3 regions of the Pseudescherichia sp. genome follow, and region 3 is predicted to be linked to each of the others. Evidence: riboswitches for the same ligand, from Rfam matches in the RefSeq annotation. Region 3 holds a riboswitch; each other region holds the start of a gene.
The links. A riboswitch is a leader RNA that binds a small molecule or an ion and turns the genes downstream of it on or off. The one in region 3 is predicted to bind thiamine pyrophosphate.

Region 1 (7,093 bases), on a different contig from region 3:
GTAAACAGCGTGGTGGCCGATCCCGCCCGTCCCGGCATCAGATCCTGAAACCAGAGCATACCGATCCCGGCCACAATCCCGATAAACACTGCGTTAAAAAGCTGTAAGAGCAGTAGCGCATGCTCGCTATGAAAGAAGAGCAGACCGATGTAGAACAGCACCCCTGCCGCGACCGCCAGGGTCATCATCCGCCGCTTGCCGATGCGTTTGACGTAGTAGCCAGCAAGGATCATCGCCGGGATCTCCAGCCCGGCGGCGGTTCCCATCAGGATCCCGGCCAGTCTGTCCGGCAGGCCGAGATCGCCGCTGATCCACAGCGGCATATCGATGATGTACATGGTGTTGCAGGTCCACATCAGCGTGGAGGCGATAAACAGCTTGCGCACGTTGCCGTCGCGCCAGCCGCCGATCTGCGTCACCGCCACGTCAGCAGGCTGCTCCACCCTGGCGACCGACGGCAGGATCAGCGCAATTAGCGCTAAGCTGATAATGAAGATCCCGGCGGCGATAGTGAACATGGTGGTAAAGCCGTAGTTTAACGCCAGCATAAAGGCCAGCGGCGGACCGATCACCCACGCCAGGGAAAGCTGGGCGCGCATCACGGAGCTGAACATCACCACCTCGCGGGCCGAGCTGTCGGCATACTCGCGAGCAAGGGCAAAGAGCTGCGGCATGGCAGTATTCGCCAGTGAAGCCAGCAGCACGCCACAGGTGATGAGTGTCAGGTAGTGGCGGTTAAAGGCGAACAGCAGCGCGTTGCCCACCGCCATCACACAGCAGAACATGATCAGCTTACGGCGATCGCCCTGACTGTCGGATCGTTTCGCCAGCCAGAGGCTGACAAGGATCCCGGCAATAGCGTTGACGGTGTAGAACAGCCCCACCCAGAACGGCTCGGCGCCCACCTCGCGGCTGAGGAAGAGGCTGAGCGTCGGCGCCTGTAGCGCTCCGGCAATGCCCATCATAAATGCGACGATCATAAACGCGGCGTAGACCCCGTTCAGCCGCCTTCCCATTGTCATCAGCCAGAGCATAAGCATCCTTTTAGCGTGTGAGAAAAGAAAAAAGCCAGCAGAATCATAGCTGCTGGCGTGGCGATTAGCACCAATACTCAGTCACACATGGTGAAAGCAGTTGAGCACCGCTTTCATCAGCAAGGAGTATTGGCTTAATATAGGGAAAAATAAATTGCTGGGTTTTCGCCGGGAGTTCCCCTTTTATGTCCTCTGGTCGTCTGCAACAACAGTTTATCCGCCTCTGGCAGTGCTGCAACGGCGCATCTCGCGAGACGACGCTCAGCGAGCTGGCGGAGCAGCTAAGCTGTTCCCGCCGCCATATGCGTACCCTGCTTAACGCCATGCAGCAGCGCGGCTGGCTGACGTGGGAGGCGGAAGCGGGCCGCGGCAAGCGCTCGCGCCTTACCTTTCTCTATACCGGGCTGGCGCTCCAGCAGCAGCGGGCGGAGGATCTACTCGATCAGGATCGTATCGATCAGCTGGTACAGCTGGTGGGCGATAAAAGTGCCGTACGGCAGATGCTGGTCTCGCACCTCGGCAGAAGCTTTCGCCAGGGCCGGCATATCCTGCGCGTGCTCTACTACCGGCCACTGAAAAACCTGCTGCCCGGCACGGCGCTGCGCCGCTCGGAAACCCATATTGCCCGCCAGATCTTCAGCGCGCTAACGCGGATAAATGAGGAAAACGGGGAACTGGAGCCGGATATTGCCCACCACTGGAAACGGCTCTCGCCGCTGCACTGGCGGTTTTATCTGCGCCCTGGCATTCATTTTCATCACGGCCGCGAGCTGGAGATGAGCGATGTCATCACCTCCCTGCAGCGGGTTAACGCCCTGCCGCTCTACTCGCATATCACCGAGATCGTCTCCCCTACCCCGTGGACGCTGGATGTTCACCTCTCCCAGCCCGACAGCTGGCTACCCTGGCTGCTGGGCCACGTGCAGTCGATGATCCTTCCTCGGGAGTGGCCCACAATGGATAACTTTGCCAGCCTGCCGGTGGGCACCGGGCCGTATGCGGTAACGCTTAACAACAGCAACCAGCTCAAGATCCACGCCTTTGATGACTACTTTGGCTTCCGGGCGCTCATCGATGAGGTAAACGTCTGGGTGCTGCCCGACGTTAATGACGATCTGAGCGCAGGCCTGACGCTGGAAGGGCCAGGCGGCGAGGAGAGAGCGGTAGAGAGCCGCCTCGAGGAGGGGTGCTACTACCTGCTGTTTGATGCCCGCACTCGTCGCGGCGCCAGCCAGCAGGTGCGGGAGTGGGTGAGCCAGATCCTCTCTCCGGCGAGCCTGCTGTTTCACGCCGAGGAGCACCACCAGCGCTACTGGTTCCCGGCGTACGGCCTGCTGCCGCGCTGGCACCATACCCGTCCGGGCGGCAGTGAAAAGCCTGCCGGACTGGAGTCCCTGACGTTGACCTACTATCGGGATCATATTGAGCACCGGGTACTGGCCCAGACCATGAGCGCCCTGCTGGCAGCGCATCAGGTGACCCTGCACATTCAGGAGGTCGACTATGACGAGTGGCACAGCGGCGACGCGGTGAGCGATATCTGGCTCAACAGCGCCAACTTTACCCTGCCGCTGGACTTCTCTCTCTTTACTCATCTCTATGAGGTGCCGCTACTGCAGAAGTGCATTCCCCGCGACTGGCAGGCGGATGCCACGCAGTGGCGGGCGGGCGAGATGAACTTAGCCGCCTGGTGTCAGCAGCTGCTGGCGGGCAAGGCGATTGTGCCGCTGATCCATCACTGGCTGATGATCCAGGGGCAGCGCAGCATGCGTGGCCTGCGGATGAATACCCTCGGCTGGTTTGATTTTAAATCGGCATGGTTTGCCCCCCCAGATCCTTAGCGCTTTCAGAATGCTGACATAATCACTACAATGAGGCCGTGCTCAACGGGGTGCTGCGCAATGCGTGTGCTGAGAAAATACCCGTCGAACCTGATCCGGATAACGCCGGCGAAGGGATTTGAGGCTGCTGCTCAAAATCCTTTGCCACTCTCTTTCTATTGAGGTGCAAAGTGTTAAAAAAATGTCTGCCGCTGCTGCTGCTTGTAGCCGCCCCCGTTTTTGCCGCCCCGACAGCTGATAAACCCGTTCTCACCGTCTACACCTACGACTCCTTCGCCGCCGACTGGGGGCCCGGTCCCGCGGTGAAAAAAGCCTTTGAGGCCGACTGCAACTGCGAGCTGAAGATGGTGGCGCTGGAGGATGGCGTCTCGCTGCTCAACCGTCTGCGCATGGAGGGCAAAAACAGCAAGGCCGACGTGGTGCTGGGCCTCGACAATAATCTGCTGGAAGCAGCGAGCAAGACCGGGCTGTTTGCCAAAAGCGGCGTCGCGGCCGACGCCGTTAACGTTCCCGGCGGCTGGAAAAACGACACCTTTGTCCCCTTCGACTACGGCTACTTCGCCTTTGTCTATGACAAAAACAAGCTGAAGGATCCGCCGAAGAGTCTCAAGGAGCTGGTGGAGAGCGACCAGAAGTGGCGGGTGATCTATCAGGATCCGCGCACCAGCACCCCAGGGCTGGGCCTGCTGCTGTGGATGCAAAAAGTCTACGGCGATAAAGCGCCTGAGGCGTGGCAGAAGCTGGCGGCAAAAACCGTCACCGTTACCAAAGGCTGGAGCGAAGCCTACGGCCTGTTCCTGAAGGGCGAGAGCGATCTGGTCCTGAGCTACACCACCTCTCCGGCCTATCACCTGATCGAAGAGAAAAAGGATAACTACGCGGCGGCGGACTTCAGCGAAGGTCACTACCTGCAGGTCGAGGTGGCCGCCCGCACCGCGGCCAGCAAGCAGCCTGAGCTGGCAGAGAAGTTCCTTAAGTTTATGGTCAGCCCGGCGTTCCAGAACGCCATCCCGACCGGCAACTGGATGTACCCGGTGAGCAACGTGACGCTGCCCGCGGGCTTTGACTCGCTGACGAAGCCGAAGACCACCCTGGAGTTCACCCCGCAGCAGGTCTTCTCCCAACGCGCTGAGTGGATTAACACGTGGCTTCGCGCGACCAGCCGCTAATTCCCGGCTGGCTGCTGCCCGGCGCTGCCGCTGCTACCCTGCTGGTGGCGGTCGCGCTGGCGGCGTTTCTTGCCCTCTGGCTCAATGCGCCGACCACCGACGTCTCGGCGCTGTGGCACGATAGCTACCTGCGCCACGTGGTGGCCTTCTCCTTTGGCCAGGCGTTTCTCTCTGCCCTGCTCTCGGTGACGCCGGCTATTTTCCTGGCCCGCGCCCTCTACCGTCGTCGCTTTCCCGGCAGGCTGATGCTGCTCCGTCTCTGCGCGATGACCCTGATCCTGCCGGTGCTGGTGGCGGTCTTTGGCATTCTTACCGTCTATGGCCGCCAGGGCTGGCTGGCGTCGCTGTGCGACTCCCTCGGCCTGCCGTGGGGGTTTTCGCCCTACGGGCTGAGCGGCATTCTGCTGGCGCACATCTTTTTTAACCTGCCGATGGCAACCCGTCTACTGCTCCAGGCCCTCGAGCAGATCCCCGGCGAGCAGCGTCAGCTTGCCGCCCAGCTGGGGATGCGCGGTTTCGCCCTCTTCCGCTTCGTTGAGTGGCCGTGGCTACGGCGGCAGATCCCCCCAGTGGCGGCGCTGATCTTTATGCTCTGCTTCGCCAGCTTCGCCACCGTGCTGTCGCTGGGCGGCGGCCCTAAGGCGACGACTATTGAGCTGGCGATCTATCAGGCCCTGAACTTCGACTACGATCCCGGCCGCGCCGCGCTGCTGGGGCTATTGCAGATGATCTGCTGCCTGGCGCTGGTGCTGCTGAGCCAGCGCCTGAGCAAGGCCATTCCGGTGGGCAGCAGCCAGATCCAGGGCTGGCGCGATCCGCAAGATTGCTGGCGCGCCCGGCTGGGGGACGGCCTGCTGATTGGCCTGGCGCTGCTCCTGCTTCTGCCGCCCCTGCTGGCAGTCATCGTCGAGGGGGTGAACCGTAACCTGCCTGCGGTGCTGGCTCAGCCGGTGCTGTGGCAGGCGGCGTGGACCTCCCTGCGCATTGCCCTGCTGGCCGGGCTGCTCTGCGTGATCCTCACCATGATGCTGCTCTGGAGCAGCCGCGAGCTGCGGGCGCGCGGACAGCTGCGCCGGGGGCAGGCGCTGGAGCTGAGCGGGATGCTGATCCTTGCCATGCCCGGCATCGTGCTGGCAACCGGCTTCTTTTTACTCCTTAACAACTCCATCGGCCTACCCACCTCGGCGGATGGGATCGTAATCTTTACCAATGCCCTGATGGCTATCCCCTACGCCCAGAAGGTGCTCGATAACCCGATGCGGGACATTACCGCCCGCTACAGCCTGCTGTGCGAGTCGTTGGGCATGCATGGCTTTTCACGCCTGCGGGTCGTGGAGTTGCGCGCGCTGCGGCGGCCGCTGGCCCAGGCGCTGGCCTTTGCCTGCGTGCTCTCCATCGGCGACTTCGGAGTTGTAGCGCTGTTTGGTAACGACGATTTTCGCACGCTCCCCTTCTATCTTTACCAGCAGATTGGCTCCTACCGCAGCCAGGACGGGGCGGTGACGGCGCTGATCCTGCTGGCGCTCTGCTTTGTTCTCTTTACCGTTATTGAAAAACTTCCGGGCCGCCATGCTAAAACTCACTGATGTCACCTGGCTTTATCAGCATCTGCCGATGCGCTTTACGCTCGCCGTCGAGGCGGGCGAGCAGATTGCGGTGCTGGGACCCAGCGGCGCGGGGAAAAGTACCCTGCTGAATCTGATCGCCGGTTTTATCCAGCCGGTAAGCGGCACGATTATGATTGGCAAGCAGGAGCATACCGCTACGCCGCCGTCGCGCCGTCCGGTATCAATGCTGTTTCAGGAGAATAACCTGTTCACCCACCTGACGGTGCGGCAGAACATCGGCCTCGGCCTGCACCCCGGCCTGAAGCTCAATGCTGAGCAGCAGGAGAAGCTGGCGGAGATTGCCGCCCAGATGGGGCTGGAGACGCTGCTTGACCGGCTGCCGGATCAGCTCTCCGGCGGGCAGCGACAGCGGGTGGCGCTGGCGCGCTGTCTGGTGCGGGCCCAGCCTATCCTGCTGCTGGATGAACCGTTTTCGGCGCTCGATCCGGCCCTGCGTCAGGAGATGCTGGCCCTGGTGCAGAGCGTTTGCCAGCGGCAGAACATCACCCTGCTGATGGTCTCCCACAGCATTGAGGATGCTGCGCGCATCGCCAGCCGGGCGCTGGTGGTGGCCGAGGGGCGCATCGCCTGGGACGGCGCAACCGCCGAGCTGGTCAGCGGCCGTGCGCCCGTCTCGGGGCTGCTGGGAATTGAACGTCAGTGACCGCTGACGACCTTACCGAGAATCGTTAAGTAGGCAGGCATCAGCGGATGACGGGCCACCGCCACGCAGGCGATCACTGCCACACCGAGCAGCAGCGGAGCAACCCACAGCAGCCGTCCGCGCGGCAGGTATTTTGTCAGCCGATCGTTGCCGGACTTGCCGCTGCGCCACAGTCGCCAGCAGAGCCACGCCGCCAGCCAGAGCAGCAGCGCCGCCCCCAGCAGCAGCCACTTGAATGCCCCGCTCTGCTCATCGGCAGGAATATCGATCGCCGCCCCGGCGAGAATGCCCGGTAGAAAGTAGAACGGTGGCCAGAGCAGGCAGCCGATAACGTTAGGCAGGATAAACTTGCTGACGGGAAGATCGAGCATCCCGGCCACCATCGGCACCAGCGGACGGGTTGGCCCAACAAAGCGGCCCACCAGGATGGTAAACATGCTGTGCTGGTGCAGGGCATGCTCGGTCTTATCAAGCAGCGCCTTGTTCTTTTTCATAAACGACCAGCGGTGCAGCGGCTTCTTAAAGCGCCAGCCGAGCCAGAAGGAGATCCAGTCTCCCAGCAGGCAGCCGACAATCCCCGCCAGCCAGGCATACCAGAAGTTCACCTCGCCGCTGCCGATCAGCGCACCGAGTCCCGCCATCATCACCGTGCCGGGCAGGATCAGGCCCACCAGCGCCAGCGACTCCAGAAAAGCCACGAGGGCGATCGCAATAAGCGTATAGGTCGCTGATTGAGTAATAAAATGTTCCAGAAATGCCTGCATACGCGGTCCGTTTT
Region 2 (7,093 bases), on a different contig from region 3:
ACCGGCGTGATATCTACGGGCTGGCGCAGCAGCGCGCGCAGGTAACGATCGTTTTTCAGTTCGGTCATTTTGCAGTTCCTCAATGCGTCAGACCGTTATTGTAACACGCCGCCCTCTGCTTCACTCATACTCTGCCCGCCCCTCATACTCTGCACGGCATAGTGCTACCGTATCCTCAATGAGCCGACGCGCTACCGTGCCCGGCGGTGGCAGCAGTGGCAGCTGGTCATAGCGATACCAGCCCGCGTCCAGCAGTTCGTTAGGGTCGATGGTGATATCGCCGCTGTCATACTCGGCCATAAAAGCGGTCATCAGGGATTGCGGGAACGGCCACGGTTGGGAGGTAACGTAGCGCAGGTTTTTCACTCGGATGGCGCTCTCCTCCATCACCTCGCGGGCAACGGTCTGCTCAAGAGTCTCACCTACCTCGACAAAACCCGCAAGCACGGTATAGATGCCGTTGCGATGGCGGGTGTGCTGGGCCAATAAAATGTGGTCGTCACGGCGGATCGCGACGATGATGCAGGGGGCAATCTGCGGGTAGTAGCGCTCGCGACAGCCGCCGCAGAGCATCGCCCATTCGGTTTTGCTCGGATGCATGGTGTGGCCGCAATAGCCGCAGAACTTATGCGAACGATAGAACTCCGCCAGCTGTACGCCGCGTCCGGCAAGCTGGAATAGACCGACGTCCTGGTCCATCAGCTGACGTACCGAGCCCATATCCTGGCGCCGGGGCTGACGAACCAGCCACACCGATTCCCCTTGCCACTCGCCGATAATTAACCCGCGCTGGCCCACAAGATCAAAATTTACTGCCTCGCCGTGTGGTAATTCTCCAGCGGGCAACCATAATTTTTGTTCATGGCTGACGATCCACCAGCCCTGATCGGTTAATTCGATGACACGTTCCATAATCTGTTGCACTACCTTAGCGACACTGGCATGTTGGTTACATCATTTTTACATATTTTGGGTGAACACTTTTTTTATCTTAAACCACGGAGTTAATCATGCTAAACCACCTGGAAAGCCTGACGGCGCGCGTAGGCGGAAGTAATAAACTAGTCGATCACTGGCTACAGGTGCGCAAGCATTTGCTGGTATCGTATTACAACCTGGTGGGCATTAAGCCGGGCAAGGAGTCCTTTACAGAGCTGGATGAGAAGGCCCTGGACGACTTTTGCCACAATCTGGTCGATTACCTTTCCGCTGGACACTTCAGTATTTATGAACAAATTATCAGCGAAATGGAAGGGACCAGCCCACTTTTAGCCGCCACGCAAATTTATCCGCAGCTGGAAGCCAATACTCAGCAGATCATGAGCTACTACGACTCAAATCTTGAGAACGCCATCGACGACGATAACTGCCTGGAGTTCCAGGAAGCGCTTTCCGGCATTGGCGAAGCGCTGGCCGCACGCTTTACGCTGGAGGATCAGCTGATCGTACTGGCGTTCGATTTCAACCTGGCAGAGAGCGCTAACGACGACAGCAACATCGCTCGCCCTGCTTGAGTTCTTAAGCATTAACGCGTAGTTTAATTTACCTGCCCCCTGCAACACGGGGGTTTTTCTTGTCGGAGTGCCGAGTGCGCAAGCACCGGCTGAGACCGTTAATTCGGGATCCGCGGAACCTGATCAGGTTAGAACCTGCGAAGGGAACAAGAGTCAATCTGCTGGCGTGTGCCTCTCCGGGCTGCACGCATCTCTTGCTTCATCCGTCGTTCTGACAAGCCACGTCCTTAACTTTTTATGGAATGAGCTATGTCTGAGTCTACAACCAAACCTACCCGCCGCGAACAGCGCGCCGCCGCCCAGCGCTTTATCAACACGCTGGAGGGCACCACCTTCCCTAACTCAACGCGTATCTATATTCAGGGCTCCCGGGACGACATCCGCGTGCCGATGCGTGAGATCCAGCTTAGCCCGACGCTTATCGGCGGCAGCAAAGCAGAGCCCCAGTTTGAAGAGAACGAGGCGATCCCGGTGTACGACACCTCTGGCCCCTACGGCGATCCAGAGGTTGCGATCGACGTAGAGAAAGGGATCGCGAAGATCCGATCCGCGTGGATCGCTGGCCGTACCGGGAAGTGGGTCACCCAGCTGCACTACGCCCGACAGGGGATCGTGACGCCGGAGATGGAGTTTATCGCCCTGCGTGAAAACATGGGCCGGGAGCGCATTCGTGGCGAGGTGCTGCGTCGTCAGCATCCGGGGGAAGGCTTTGGTGCACGCCTGCCGGAGAATATCACGCCGGAATTTGTTCGTGATGAGATCGCCGCCGGGCGCGCCATTATTCCTGCCAACATCAACCACCCCGAATCTGAGCCGATGATTATCGGTCGCAACTTCCTGGTGAAGGTCAACGCTAACATCGGCAACTCGGCGGTGACCTCTTCCATTGAAGAGGAGGTAGAGAAGCTGGTGTGGGCCACCCGCTGGGGTGCAGACACGGTGATGGACCTCTCCACCGGCCGCAATATCCATGAGACGCGGGAGTGGATCCTGCGCAACAGCCCGGTCCCGATTGGCACCGTCCCTATCTACCAGGCGCTGGAGAAGGTCAACGGCATCGCCGAGAATCTCTCCTGGGAAACCTTCCGCGAGACCCTGCTGGAGCAGGCCGAACAGGGGGTGGACTACTTCACCATCCACGCTGGGGTGCTGCTGCGCTACGTGCCGATGACCGCGAACCGCCTCACCGGCATCGTATCCCGCGGCGGCTCGATCATGGCCAAGTGGTGCCTCTCTCACCATCAGGAGAACTTCCTCTATCAGCACTTCCGCGAGATTTGCGAAATCTGCGCCGCCTACGACGTCTCCCTGTCGCTGGGTGACGGCCTGCGCCCCGGCTCGATTCAGGATGCCAACGATGAGGCGCAGTTTGCCGAGCTGCATACCCTGGGCGAGCTGACCAAAATCGCCTGGGAGTACGATGTGCAGGTGATGATTGAAGGTCCGGGCCACGTGCCGATGCAGATGATCCGTCGCAACATGACCGAAGAGCTGGAGCACTGCCATGAAGCGCCATTCTATACCCTCGGGCCGTTGACCACCGACATCGCGCCGGGCTATGACCACTTCACCTCCGGCATTGGCGCGGCGATGATCGGTTGGTTTGGCTGCGCCATGCTCTGCTATGTGACGCCTAAAGAACATCTTGGCCTGCCGAACAAGGAAGATGTGAAGCAGGGACTGATTACCTACAAGATTGCCGCCCACGCCGCCGACCTTGCTAAAGGCCACCCTGGGGCGCAGATCCGCGATAACGCCATGTCAAAAGCGCGTTTTGAGTTCCGCTGGGAGGATCAGTTTAACCTCGCCCTCGACCCCTTCACCGCCCGCGCCTACCACGATGAGACCCTGCCCCAGGAGTCGGGCAAGGTGGCCCACTTCTGCTCTATGTGCGGACCTAAGTTCTGCTCAATGAAGATCAGCCAGGAGGTGCGTGACTATGCCGCAGCCCAGGCGATTGAGGTCGGCATGAACGATATGTCGAACGACTTCCGCGCCCGCGGCGGCGAAATCTATCTCAAGAAGGAGGAGGCCTGATGTATCAGCCCGACTTCCCACCGGTGCCCTTCCGCCTGGGCCTCTATCCGGTTGTCGACAGCGTGATGTGGATTGAGCGCCTGCTGGAGGCGGGCGTGCGTACCCTCCAGCTGCGGATCAAAGATAAGCAGGACCATGAAGTTGAAGCCGACGTCGCGGCGGCCATTGCGCTGGGCAAGCGCTACGCTGCCCGGCTGTTTATTAACGACTACTGGCGGCTAGCCATTAAACATGACGCTTACGGCGTGCATCTGGGGCAGGAGGATCTGGAGACAACGGACCTTAGCGCGATCCGCACTGCGGGTCTGCGCCTGGGTGTCTCCACCCATGATGATATGGAAATTGACGTTGCGCTGGCCGCCCGCCCCTCCTACATCGCCCTCGGGCATGTCTTCCCGACCCAGACCAAGCAGATGCCCTCCGCGCCGCAGGGCCTGGCGCAGCTGGCCCGCCACGTTGCCCGGCTGCAGAATTACCCAACGGTCGCCATCGGCGGCATCAGCCTCGCGCGGGCGCCGCAGGTGCTGGCAACCGGCGTTGGCAGCATTGCCGTGGTAAGCGCCATCACCCAGGCAGCGGACTGGCGCAGCGCCACCCGGCAGCTTATCGATCTGGCGGGGGTGGGCGATGAATGACAGCGACTTTATGCGCTACAGCCGGCAGATCCTGCTGGAGGATATCGCCATCGACGGTCAGCGAAGGCTGCTCGCCAGCCGGGTGCTGATTATCGGCCTTGGCGGCTTAGGCTCCCCCGCCGCGCTCTATCTGGCGGCGGCTGGCGTCGGGACGCTGGTGCTTGCCGACGATGACGCGGTGCATCTGAGCAACCTGCAGCGGCAGATTATGTTTACCAGCAACGATATCAATCAGCCCAAAACCGACGCGGCCCGCCAGCGTTTACAGCAGCTCAATCCACACGTTGAGCTGATTACCCTGAAGACGCGTCTGGAGGGCGAGGCGCTCCGCCAGCAGGTGGCCCAGGCCGACGCGGTGCTCGACTGCACCGATAACATGGCGACGCGCCAGGCGATTAACGCCGCCTGCGTGGCGCTGAATACGCCGCTGATCACCGCCAGCGCCGTAGGGTTCGGTGGCCAGCTGATGGTGCTCACTCCCCCGTGGGCGCACGGCTGCTATCGCTGTCTATGGTCCGACGACGAAGAGCCGCAGCGCAACTGCCGCACGGCGGGCGTTATTGGACCGGTGGTGGGGATGATGGGCACGCTGCAGGCGCTGGAGGCGTTAAAGCTGCTCAGCGGCATGCAGGTGGCGGAAGGCGAGCTGCGGCTGTTCGACGGGCGCAAGCACCACTGGCGCACGCTTGGGCTCCAGCGGGCGGCAGGCTGCCCGGTTTGTGGAGGGCGAGATGCGCATCCTCTTCAATGACGAGCCCATGCAGTGTGCAGAGTCGCTAACCCTGCACGGACTGCTGGAGCAGCTTAACCAGCTCAAGCCGGGAACGGCGCTGGCGCTCAACCAGCAGGTTATACCCCGCGATCGCTGGGATCATCATCAACTGCGGGATGGCGATCGGATCCTGCTCTTTCAGGTTATCGCCGGAGGCTGACATGTTACGTATTGCAGATAAAACGTTTGAATCACACCTGTTTACCGGAACGGGCAAGTTTGCCTCATCGCAGCTGATGACCGATGCGATCCGCGCCTCGGGTAGCCAGCTGGTCACCCTGGCGATGAAGCGCGTCGACCTGCGCCAGCGTAACGATGCGATCCTCGCCCCGCTGCTGGAGGCAGGCGTTACGCTGCTGCCGAACACCTCCGGCGCGAAAACAGCCGAAGAGGCGGTATTTGCCGCCCGGCTAGCGCGCGAGGCGCTGGGCACCCACTGGCTGAAGCTGGAGATCCACCCCGATGCACGCTGGCTGCTGCCCGATCCGGTTGAGACCCTGAAAGCAGCAGAGATGCTGGTCAAAGAGGGCTTCGTGGTGCTGCCCTACTGCAGTGCCGATCCGGTGCTGTGCCGACGGCTGGAGGAGGCAGGCTGCGCCGCCGTGATGCCGCTCGGCTCACCGATTGGCTCCAACCAGGGCCTGGCCACCCGTGCCATGCTGGAGATTATCATCGCCCAGGCGAGCGTGCCGGTGGTAGTCGACGCCGGGATCGGCACTCCCAGCCATGCGGCTGAGGCGCTGGAGATGGGGGCCAGCGCGGTGCTGGTGAATACCGCGATTGCCGTTGCCAGGGATCCGGTGGCGATGGCCCGCGCGTTTAAGCTGGCCGTTGAAGCCGGAATGCTGGCACGTCAGGCGGGGCCGGGCGCGGTGAACAGCCTTGCCAGCGCCACCAGCCCGCTGACTGGCTTTCTGGAGGCCAGCCTATGAAGACCTTTAGTGACTACTGGCGACAGCTGGACTGGGAGGATATCCGGCTGCGCATCCACAGCAAGACTCGCGCCGATGTTGAACGGGCGCTGGCGGCCACCCACCTGACTCGTAATGACATGATGGCCCTGCTCTCCCCTGCCGCCAGCGACTATCTGGAGCCGCTGGCCCAGCGCTCACAGCGTCTCACCCGTCAGCGCTTTGGCAACGCCGTCGGCCTCTACGTCCCGCTCTATCTCTCTAACCTGTGCGCCAACGACTGCACCTACTGCGGCTTCTCCATGAGCAACCGCATCAAACGCAAGACGCTGGACGAAGCGGAGATCCTGCGCGAGTGCGCGGCGATCCGCGAGATGGGTTTTGAGCATCTGCTGCTGGTGACCGGCGAGCATCAGACGAAGGTGGGAATGGACTACTTTCGCCGCCACTTCCCGACCATTCGCCGCCAGTTCGCCTCGCTGCAGATGGAGGTGCAGCCGCTGTCGCAGGCGGAGTATGCCGAGCTTAAAACGCTGGGGCTGGACGGAGTGATGGTCTACCAGGAGACCTATCATGAGGCGACCTACGCCCGTCATCACCTGAAGGGCAATAAGCAGGATTTCTTCTGGCGGCTGGAGACGCCGGACCGGCTTGGCCGGGCGGGTATCGACAGGATTGGCCTTGGCGCGCTGGTGGGCCTCTCCGACAGCTGGCGGGTGGATTGCTACATGGTGGCGGAGCATCTGCTCTGGCTCCAGCAGCACTACTGGCAGAGCCGCTACTCTATCTCCTTTCCGCGCCTGCGTCCGTGCGCTGGGGGAATTGAACCCGCCTCGCTAATGGATGAGCGTCAGCTGGTGCAGACCATCTGCGCCTTCCGCCTGCTGGCACCCGACGTGGAACTTTCCCTCTCTACGCGGGAGTCGCCGTGGTTCCGCGATCGCGTTGTTCCGCTGGGCATCACCAGCGTCAGCGCCTTCTCGAAAACCCAGCCCGGCGGCTACGCCGACAATCACCCTGAGCTGGAGCAGTTTGCACCGCACGATGGCCGCCGCCCGGAGGAGGTTGCCAGCGCCCTGCTGCGCAACGGCCTGCAACCGGTGTGGAAAGACTGGGACAGCTACCTGGGACGAACGGATTTAAGGTGAGCGGATTTCGTTCGTAAGAATTGTTTGTGATACTCCACACACAATCAGGGTAAGGCGGTTGTTGAACCAGACGGTG
Region 3 (7,093 bases):
TCGAGGCTCAGCAGATTATTCATGTTCATGCCGATGATGAGCTGATCCGGCGGCGTGGCCGCCAGCGTTGCCCCACTCCCCATCATCAGCGAGAGCGCCAGCAGGCTAGCCCTCAACGCGTTTTTTTTCATCTCTGTATACCGTTTGTAGGGTAAGACGTAGGCCCGGTTAGCGCAGCGTCACCGGGCGTTGGCTTTTTTTATTAGTCGTGACTGACGGTATTGGCTTCGATATAGGCAAAATTGATATCTTCGCCGAGGCCGGGGCGCTGTGGCAGGTGGACAAAGCCCTCGTCATCCATCGGATCAACAATGCTGTTGAGGTAGGCTGCGGGTTCGTCATAGTCAAGGAACGGGTGCAGCAGGCCGCGCTCGTACCAGCGGCAGTTGCGGATCGCTCCGACCACCGCCAGGCTGGCCGCGCCGTTGCCGTGCACTTCGCAATCCATACCGAAGGCTTCCGCGAGGCTGGCGACTTTTAGCGTGGGTGAAATACCGCCTACGCCGTTAGATCCGGCACGCAGAATGTCGCAGGCTCCGGCTTTTACCCAGTCGGCGCGGCTGTGGTGCTTACCGCCGAGGCTCTCCGGCCCGATAATGGGAATAGAGAGGTTCTCTGCCAGCCAGGCGTAGGAGGACATGCTCTCCTCCTCCATCGGCTCTTCAAACCAGGCAAAGTTGAGTTTCTCCAGCTCCTTGCCGATATAGAGCGCCTCGGTACGGCTATACCAGTGGTAGCCATCGATCATCAGGTCGATATCCGGCCCGACCGCTTCGCGCACCGCGGCACAGGCTTTCACGTCCATTTTCGGGTTAGGTGCAAACGACACCGGCGGCATCCAGGTGTGGAGCTTGATCGCCTTATAGCCACGGGCGACCAGGGTTTCGGCAAAAGCAGCGTACTCATCCGGGGTGGAGAGCCCGCCCGGCAGATCGTCCCCGCACATGGTACTGCCGTAGGCCGGAACCTTGTCACGGAAGCCGCCGAGCAGCTTATAGACCGGGATGTTGAGCTTGCGGCCAATCAGATCCCATAGGGCCTGTTCAACAAAGGAGAGCGCCCGCTCGGTGAGCTGATGGGCGCTGCCGCGCTGCCAGTGGACCAGATCCTGCCAGATGCGCTCGCGGTTGAACGGATCCTGGCCCACCATCACCTTACGAAAGAAGGTGTTCACGACAAAGGGCCGCACCACTTCCGACGGCGCAAAAGAGAATCCCTGGCTGCCATCATCAGCGGTGATGGTCAGCATCGCCATCTTTGCCATGCTCTCCGGGCCCGGATGGGAGTGGCCAGCGCTATCGGAAACACGACGGGTGGGATACTGAAAAACGGTGACGTTTACAGATTCAATTTTCATTACGGATCCTTGTGTCAGGGTGCCTGCTTCATTTTGAAAAGCTGTTTCAGATGTAAATGTATGCAGATTTTTTAGCCGATGCCTCAGACAATTTCCGCTAAGCAACGGGTGATTTTTGGGCAATAGCACAGGGCTGAGTGACACTTTTCACAAAAGAGAGGGGAAATGTGATGCAGATCGGGAGGGCGTTAACCCTAAAATGAAAAGGTGTTTTGTTCTGTGGGCCGGGCCAGCGTTAGCGCCGCCCGGCAGTATAGCTTTTGCACAGTAACGCCCGGTGGCGCTGCGCTTACCGGGCCTACGAACTGCACCGCGCTCACTGTAGGCCGGGCAAACGCAGTGCCGCCCGGCGTTGCAGTATCTTACCGAGCCTACACACCCATCCAGAGTATGTTGTAACTAATTAGGCAATGGTCACTTTATTATCCAGGTAGACATCCTGCACGGCGTTAATCAGCTTCACACCGTCGGCCATCGTTTTCTTAAACGCTTTTCGGCCCAGGATCAGCCCCATCCCGCCCGCGCGTTTGTTAATGACAGCCGTACGCACCGCCTCGGTCAGGTCGGCTTCTCCCCCTGATGCACCGCCGGAGTTAATCAGCCCGGCCCGGCCCATGTAGCAGTTTGCCAGCTGATAGCGCACCAGGTCGATAGGGTTATCGGTGGTGAGCTTGCTGTAGACACGCTCGTCGGTATAGCCATATTTCACCGCGTTATAGCCGCCGTTATTCTCCGCCATCTTCTGTTTAACGATATCGGCCCCGATGGTGGCCGCCAGGTGGTTGGCCTGCCCGGTGAGGTCGGCAGAGACGTGATAGTCCACACCATCCTTTTTGAAATCGGCGTTGCGCAGATAGGCCCACAGCACGGTCACCAGTCCCAGCTCGTGGGCGCGCTCAAAGGCGCTGGAGATCTCCTCGATCTGGCGGCGCGACTGCTCAGAGCCAAAGTAGATGGTTGCGCCCACGGCAACCGCCCCCATATTGAACGCCTGCTCTACGCTGGCGTAGAGCGTCTGGTCAAAGGTGTTGGGATAGCTCAAGGTTTCGTTATGGTTGAGCTTCACCAGAAACGGAATACGGTGCGCATAGCGGCGCGATACCGAGGCCAGTACACCATAGGTAGAGGCGACGCAGTTACAGCCCGCTTCAATCGCCAGCTCAACGATGTTTTTTGGATCGAAATAGTGCGGGTTGGCGGCGAACGACGCGCCCGCCGAGTGCTCTACGCCCTGGTCAACCGGCAGAATTGACAGATAGCCGGTTCCTGCCAGACGGCCGGTGTTGTAGAGCGTTTGCATATTGCGGAGGACGGCCGGGGGACGGTTATTATCGACCATCACGCGGTCGACATAGTCGTGTCCTGGCAGGTAGAGCTGGTCGGCTGGAATGGTCATACAACGATGCTGCAACAGGCTGTCGGCATCTTTGCCAAGCAGCTGTGAAATATCAGTCATGATGAGGCTCCCGTAAGATTCGCCCGCAGGCGAACGTGGTTAGTCCTGCCCTGAGTTCGCAGGCAGAGTAAGCCTGGTACCGGGCGGCGGATTTTTCCAGCACAAAGGGAATTATGGTACTTATGTACGACTGAAATTTATTACTCAGCTGGCAGTTACTCACCGCGCTATTATCAGGACGCTTTTAAAATGGTTATCCTGCCATTTTGATCGCTAAAAAAGCGAAAATGATACCAGTCACCTTCTACTTGATAATTAAATGAGTAGATATAGCCCTTATCAAAGCGCGCTAAAAAACAGACGCCTGGGGCATGCACAAGAATCGGCTCCTCACCTACCGGGGAATAGGTAGACTTGAAGTTATCCTTCGATGAGGTGAGGTTGTACGCCTCTATCTCTCCATCTTCCGGGGAGGTTAAACAGATAAAGTTTTCATAATGCCTGGTGCCAATATGTCCCGTATAGGGGGACGGTCCCTCACTTGCACAGGCGCTCAGCAAGCAAGAGACCAGCGGCAATAGCAAAGCGTGCAGTTTCATATCTTCAGCTCCATTATCACGCGTTAATGCTTCCAGGAACCTGCGACAAATATCTGAGAGAATATCTGAGAATAGTTAATTACAGTAAATATTAAATCCCCTTCCGTAAGCCGGAAGGGTTATTTATGTGTTTGCTTTTACCACCAGGCGTGGAAATGGTGCACCGGGCCGATACCCTGCCCCACCTCCAGCGAGTCCGCCTGGCTCAGCGCCTGGGTTAACCAGCCTTTGGCTTCGGCTACGGTATCGGCCCAGTTAGTATGGCGTGGGCGCAGCGCCGCCAGCGCCGCCGAGAGCGTGCAGCCAGTGCCGTGGGTGTTTTTGGTGGCAATACGTGGAGCACTAAAGCGCGTGGCTCCCTCGCGGGTAAAGAGCCAGTCTGGGCTTTCGCCGTCGGTCAGATGGCCCCCCTTCATCAGCACCGCTTCACAGCCGAGGGCCAGCAGCGCCCGCCCCTGCTCATGCATATCCTGCTCGTTGCGAGCATGGTCGGCATCAAGCAGCGCCGCCGCCTCCGGCAGGTTAGGCGTAATCAGTGAAACCTGCGGCAGCAGTCGGGTGCGCAGGGTCGCGACCGCCGAGGGCGTCAGGAGCGGATCGCCGCTTTTCGCCAGCATCACCGTATCCAGCACGATATTCTCTACCCGATAGTGCGCCAGCCGCTCGGCCACCGCCTCGATGATATCGGTATCCGCCAGCATGCCAATTTTGGTGGTATCAATACGCACATCGCTCAGCACCGAATCCAGCTGCGCGGCGACAAATTCTGGGGTAATACGGTAAACCGACTGCACACCGAGGGTGTTCTGCGCCACCAGCGCGGTGATGACCGAGCAGCCATAGGCCCCGAGGGCGGAGAAGGTTTTCAGATCCGCCTGGATGCCTGCCCCGCCGCTGGGATCGGTTCCGGCGATGGTCAATGCATTGATTCGTTTCATGCCGGGGCGCCTCCATCCAGATGATAGAGCGCATCGAGAAACGCTGCGGCAAAGGAGCCTGGGCCACGACTCGCTGCCACCGCCTCGCCGCCTGCAAGGGCGAACAGGCCGCAGGCCGCCGCAACGTTAACGAGACGCTCGCCAGGCAGCGCACAGCTTGTCGCCACAACCGCCGACAGCGCGCAGCCGGTGCCCACTACCCGGGTCATGATCGACGCCCCGCCGATGACCTTCAGCGTGCGGTTGCCGTCGGTGACGTAGTCCACCTCACCTGTGACGGCGACCACCGCTCCCGTTTCCCGAGCCAGCTGCTCCGCCGCAGGAAGCGCCGCGCTGGCCGAATCGGTGGTATCCACGCCGCGCCCGCCTGTGCTCACGCCCGCGAGGGCCATAATCTCCGAGGCGTTACCGCGGATCGCCGCCGGACGTAGGGCGAGGATCTCCCGGCAGAAGCGGGTCCGAAATTCGAGCGCACCAACGGCTACCGGGTCGAGAGTCCAGGGTTTGTCCGCTTGATTAGCACTGTAAATAGCGGCGCGCATGGCATCGGCGCGATCGGCGGTGAGCGTGCCGACGTTAATCAGCAGCGCGTCGGCGATAGCGCTGAACTGCACGGCCTCCTCACGCTCAATCACCATTGCAGGGGAAGCGCCGAGGGCAAGCAGAACGTTAGCGGTAAAGGTCTGCACAACGTCGTTAGTCATGCAGTGAACAAGCGGGGAACGGGTACGGAAGTGCTGTAAAACAGACGCGATATACGCGTGGCTCAGCAGGTCAGGTTGCATAGCTAGCTCCTGCCCGGCGCGAAGAAGGGACGCCGGCAGGCATCTGACTTCCCTACGCTGGCATTATCCAGATCAGGTGGTACGGGTATTTCTCAGCCTTCAACGAAGAAGGGCACCCCGAGTCAAATAAGACAAAATCAAAAGCTTGCGATTAACGTTCCGTTAATCCCTGTTCTGGATCATGCCAGCGGAAAGCCAAAGACTCAACCCTAAAAAATCCTCTGTGTCCCAGTTTGTGTCTCATGTTGTGTCCCACACATTAATGGCAGGCACAAAAAAATCGCCTATAAGGCGGCTTAAGAAAATTATTTCAGTCGTGATGATTTAAATTAAATCTATTTTCTGCATACCTTTTCATCATGCAGTCGAAGTGCTTTTGCCAACTCCAATTGGGATGCAAAGGACAGACGGGAGCGGCTGATCTTGATACCGTCAATAATGATGTATGTAGGGTAAATAGTGACCATACGCCCCATGTATTGGAAGTGTTTAGGGTGGTTTGACTTATCGTTATTCATTGAGTGCCATCCGTCTGGGCGGGGGTAATCTCGGTAACGGATAATTGATGTAAAACAGACAAAAATCAATAACTTAACAGAAAACAAAATCCAGGGGTGTACACTGGCGAGCCTCACTCAGCCTACCCTATACCCGAATATAAAAAGGAGCGGGTCCCTTCCATTTGGGTGGGAAAATATCTGGGAGTTTGGATATTGCTGCTAGGCCCCTCGACCTGAGGCCCTGGGTGACGAGTGTATTTTCGCCAAATATCTGGAGGCACTCCCTGCCGGTTGGCCTGCATTCTGAGCAAACTTTGTGCAATCTTCCGCTCCTACAGTGCGCCTGCTCAGAAATCGCTTTATTCTCAATTACTTAATAACAACACAATACCAAAAAGTAATAACCGACCGTTACGGCATGGTGACCATTTACCAGGAGGCGAGCTTCATCCCGCTGAACCTACGCCCGAACTACACGCTGAACGTTAAGCTGAAGTAATGCAGAATGCCCCCGGTCTTGCCCTTTGGGTATCGGCTGGGGGTTTTCCCTTCCGGTTATATTCATTTTTACTTTTAACTGAGGTGTCACATGAAAGTCACAATTAATATACCTGGGGCTGGGGCTGGGGCTGGGGCTGGGGCTGTCTATGTATCTGGCGCGGCGGATGTCGTAAAACGTAAAGCACTGTGTAGAGAGTTGGGCCTGTGTAACGTGACCTTTAGCCGTTTGGAGTCACAACACGGTTTTGAATATGCTTTAAGCATGCTATTGTCTAAAAGTCGTAAGCTATTAAATTAATATGAAAAGGCGAGCCAAATGGCTCGCCTTTTTCTTTACAGAAGTCCAACCATCTGTTGGATTGAAGTTAGTAATTCTTGTTGTGTATAACGATGAGATTGCATTGTAACATTCTCTGGGTGGTGTATATGATTACGGATGAATGTTTGCAACGAAGTATCCGAAGGTGATTGCGCCACACCTTTAAACTCCTTGACCCATATTTTATCAAGTGCGATCCTGTTCGCACTTAGCCATTGATCCATTGCTCTTTCATTTGGACAGGAGTTTTTCTCCTGCAGGTATCCATATAATTCATTATGCAATTCCACGGTTGCTAAATTGTATGCCTTAAAATTAATCTCCCCCCAGGATGGAGACCATGGGAACCATGGAGAAGTATCAGCCCTTTCCACAATATTTTTGTTATTTTCTTTTTTAAAAACAAATAAACCAACATTTTTGAGGAAAGGGGAAGATAGAAGGAAAGGAGAATGCGTTGTAACAAAAACCTGTCTACTTTTGGAGATAATCATCAAAGCTTCTAAAAGCTTTTGCTGGCCTGACGGATGAAGACATATTTCAGGTTCATCAATGAAAAGATAAAATGGCTTGCTGATTCCCGCACCATGGGCGTTACACGTTATCTCAGCGTACACCTGAAGTAATGATAGGGCCAGCGCCCTTTGCATACCATGCCCCTTCTCTCCCATAGGGACATTTACCCCATCATCAATCAT

Region 1: it holds a riboswitch for thiamine pyrophosphate, as region 3 does, so the genes downstream of both, thiB (thiamine ABC transporter substrate binding subunit) here and thiM (hydroxyethylthiazole kinase) in region 3, are expected to answer to the same signal.
Region 2: it holds a riboswitch for thiamine pyrophosphate, as region 3 does, so the genes downstream of both, thiC (phosphomethylpyrimidine synthase ThiC) here and thiM (hydroxyethylthiazole kinase) in region 3, are expected to answer to the same signal.

Annotation. Positions count from the first base shown of each region.
Region 1 is NZ_DAMBWA010000010.1:139,388-146,480, forward strand. It holds gene RTX96_RS14700 (sugar efflux transporter) at 1-1,034, opposite strand, end outside; gene sgrR (HTH-type transcriptional regulator SgrR) at 1,220-2,875, shown strand; TPP riboswitch at 2,912-3,010, shown strand; gene thiB (thiamine ABC transporter substrate binding subunit) at 3,046-4,044, shown strand; gene thiP (thiamine/thiamine pyrophosphate ABC transporter permease ThiP) at 4,020-5,630, shown strand; gene thiQ (thiamine ABC transporter ATP-binding protein ThiQ) at 5,614-6,315, shown strand; gene RTX96_RS14725 (DedA family protein) at 6,309-7,079, opposite strand.
Region 2 is NZ_DAMBWA010000023.1:13,082-20,174, reverse strand. It holds gene hemE (uroporphyrinogen decarboxylase) at 1-68, opposite strand, end outside; gene nudC (NAD(+) diphosphatase) at 121-912, opposite strand; gene rsd (sigma D regulator) at 1,011-1,514, shown strand; TPP riboswitch at 1,568-1,677, shown strand; gene thiC (phosphomethylpyrimidine synthase ThiC) at 1,764-3,551, shown strand; gene thiE (thiamine phosphate synthase) at 3,551-4,186, shown strand; gene RTX96_RS20300 (HesA/MoeB/ThiF family protein) at 4,179-4,937, shown strand; gene thiS (sulfur carrier protein ThiS) at 4,918-5,118, shown strand; gene thiG (thiazole synthase) at 5,120-5,890, shown strand; gene thiH (2-iminoacetate synthase ThiH) at 5,887-7,017, shown strand.
Region 3 is NZ_DAMBWA010000001.1:308,796-315,888, forward strand. It holds gene RTX96_RS01445 (ABC transporter substrate-binding protein) at 1-131, opposite strand, end outside; gene RTX96_RS01450 (mandelate racemase family protein) at 203-1,357, opposite strand; gene fbaB (class I fructose-bisphosphate aldolase) at 1,761-2,813, opposite strand; gene RTX96_RS01460 (hypothetical protein) at 2,987-3,352, opposite strand; gene thiD (bifunctional hydroxymethylpyrimidine kinase/phosphomethylpyrimidine kinase) at 3,490-4,290, opposite strand; gene thiM (hydroxyethylthiazole kinase) at 4,287-5,075, opposite strand; TPP riboswitch at 5,108-5,205, opposite strand; gene RTX96_RS01475 (AAA family ATPase) at 6,410-7,093, opposite strand, start outside.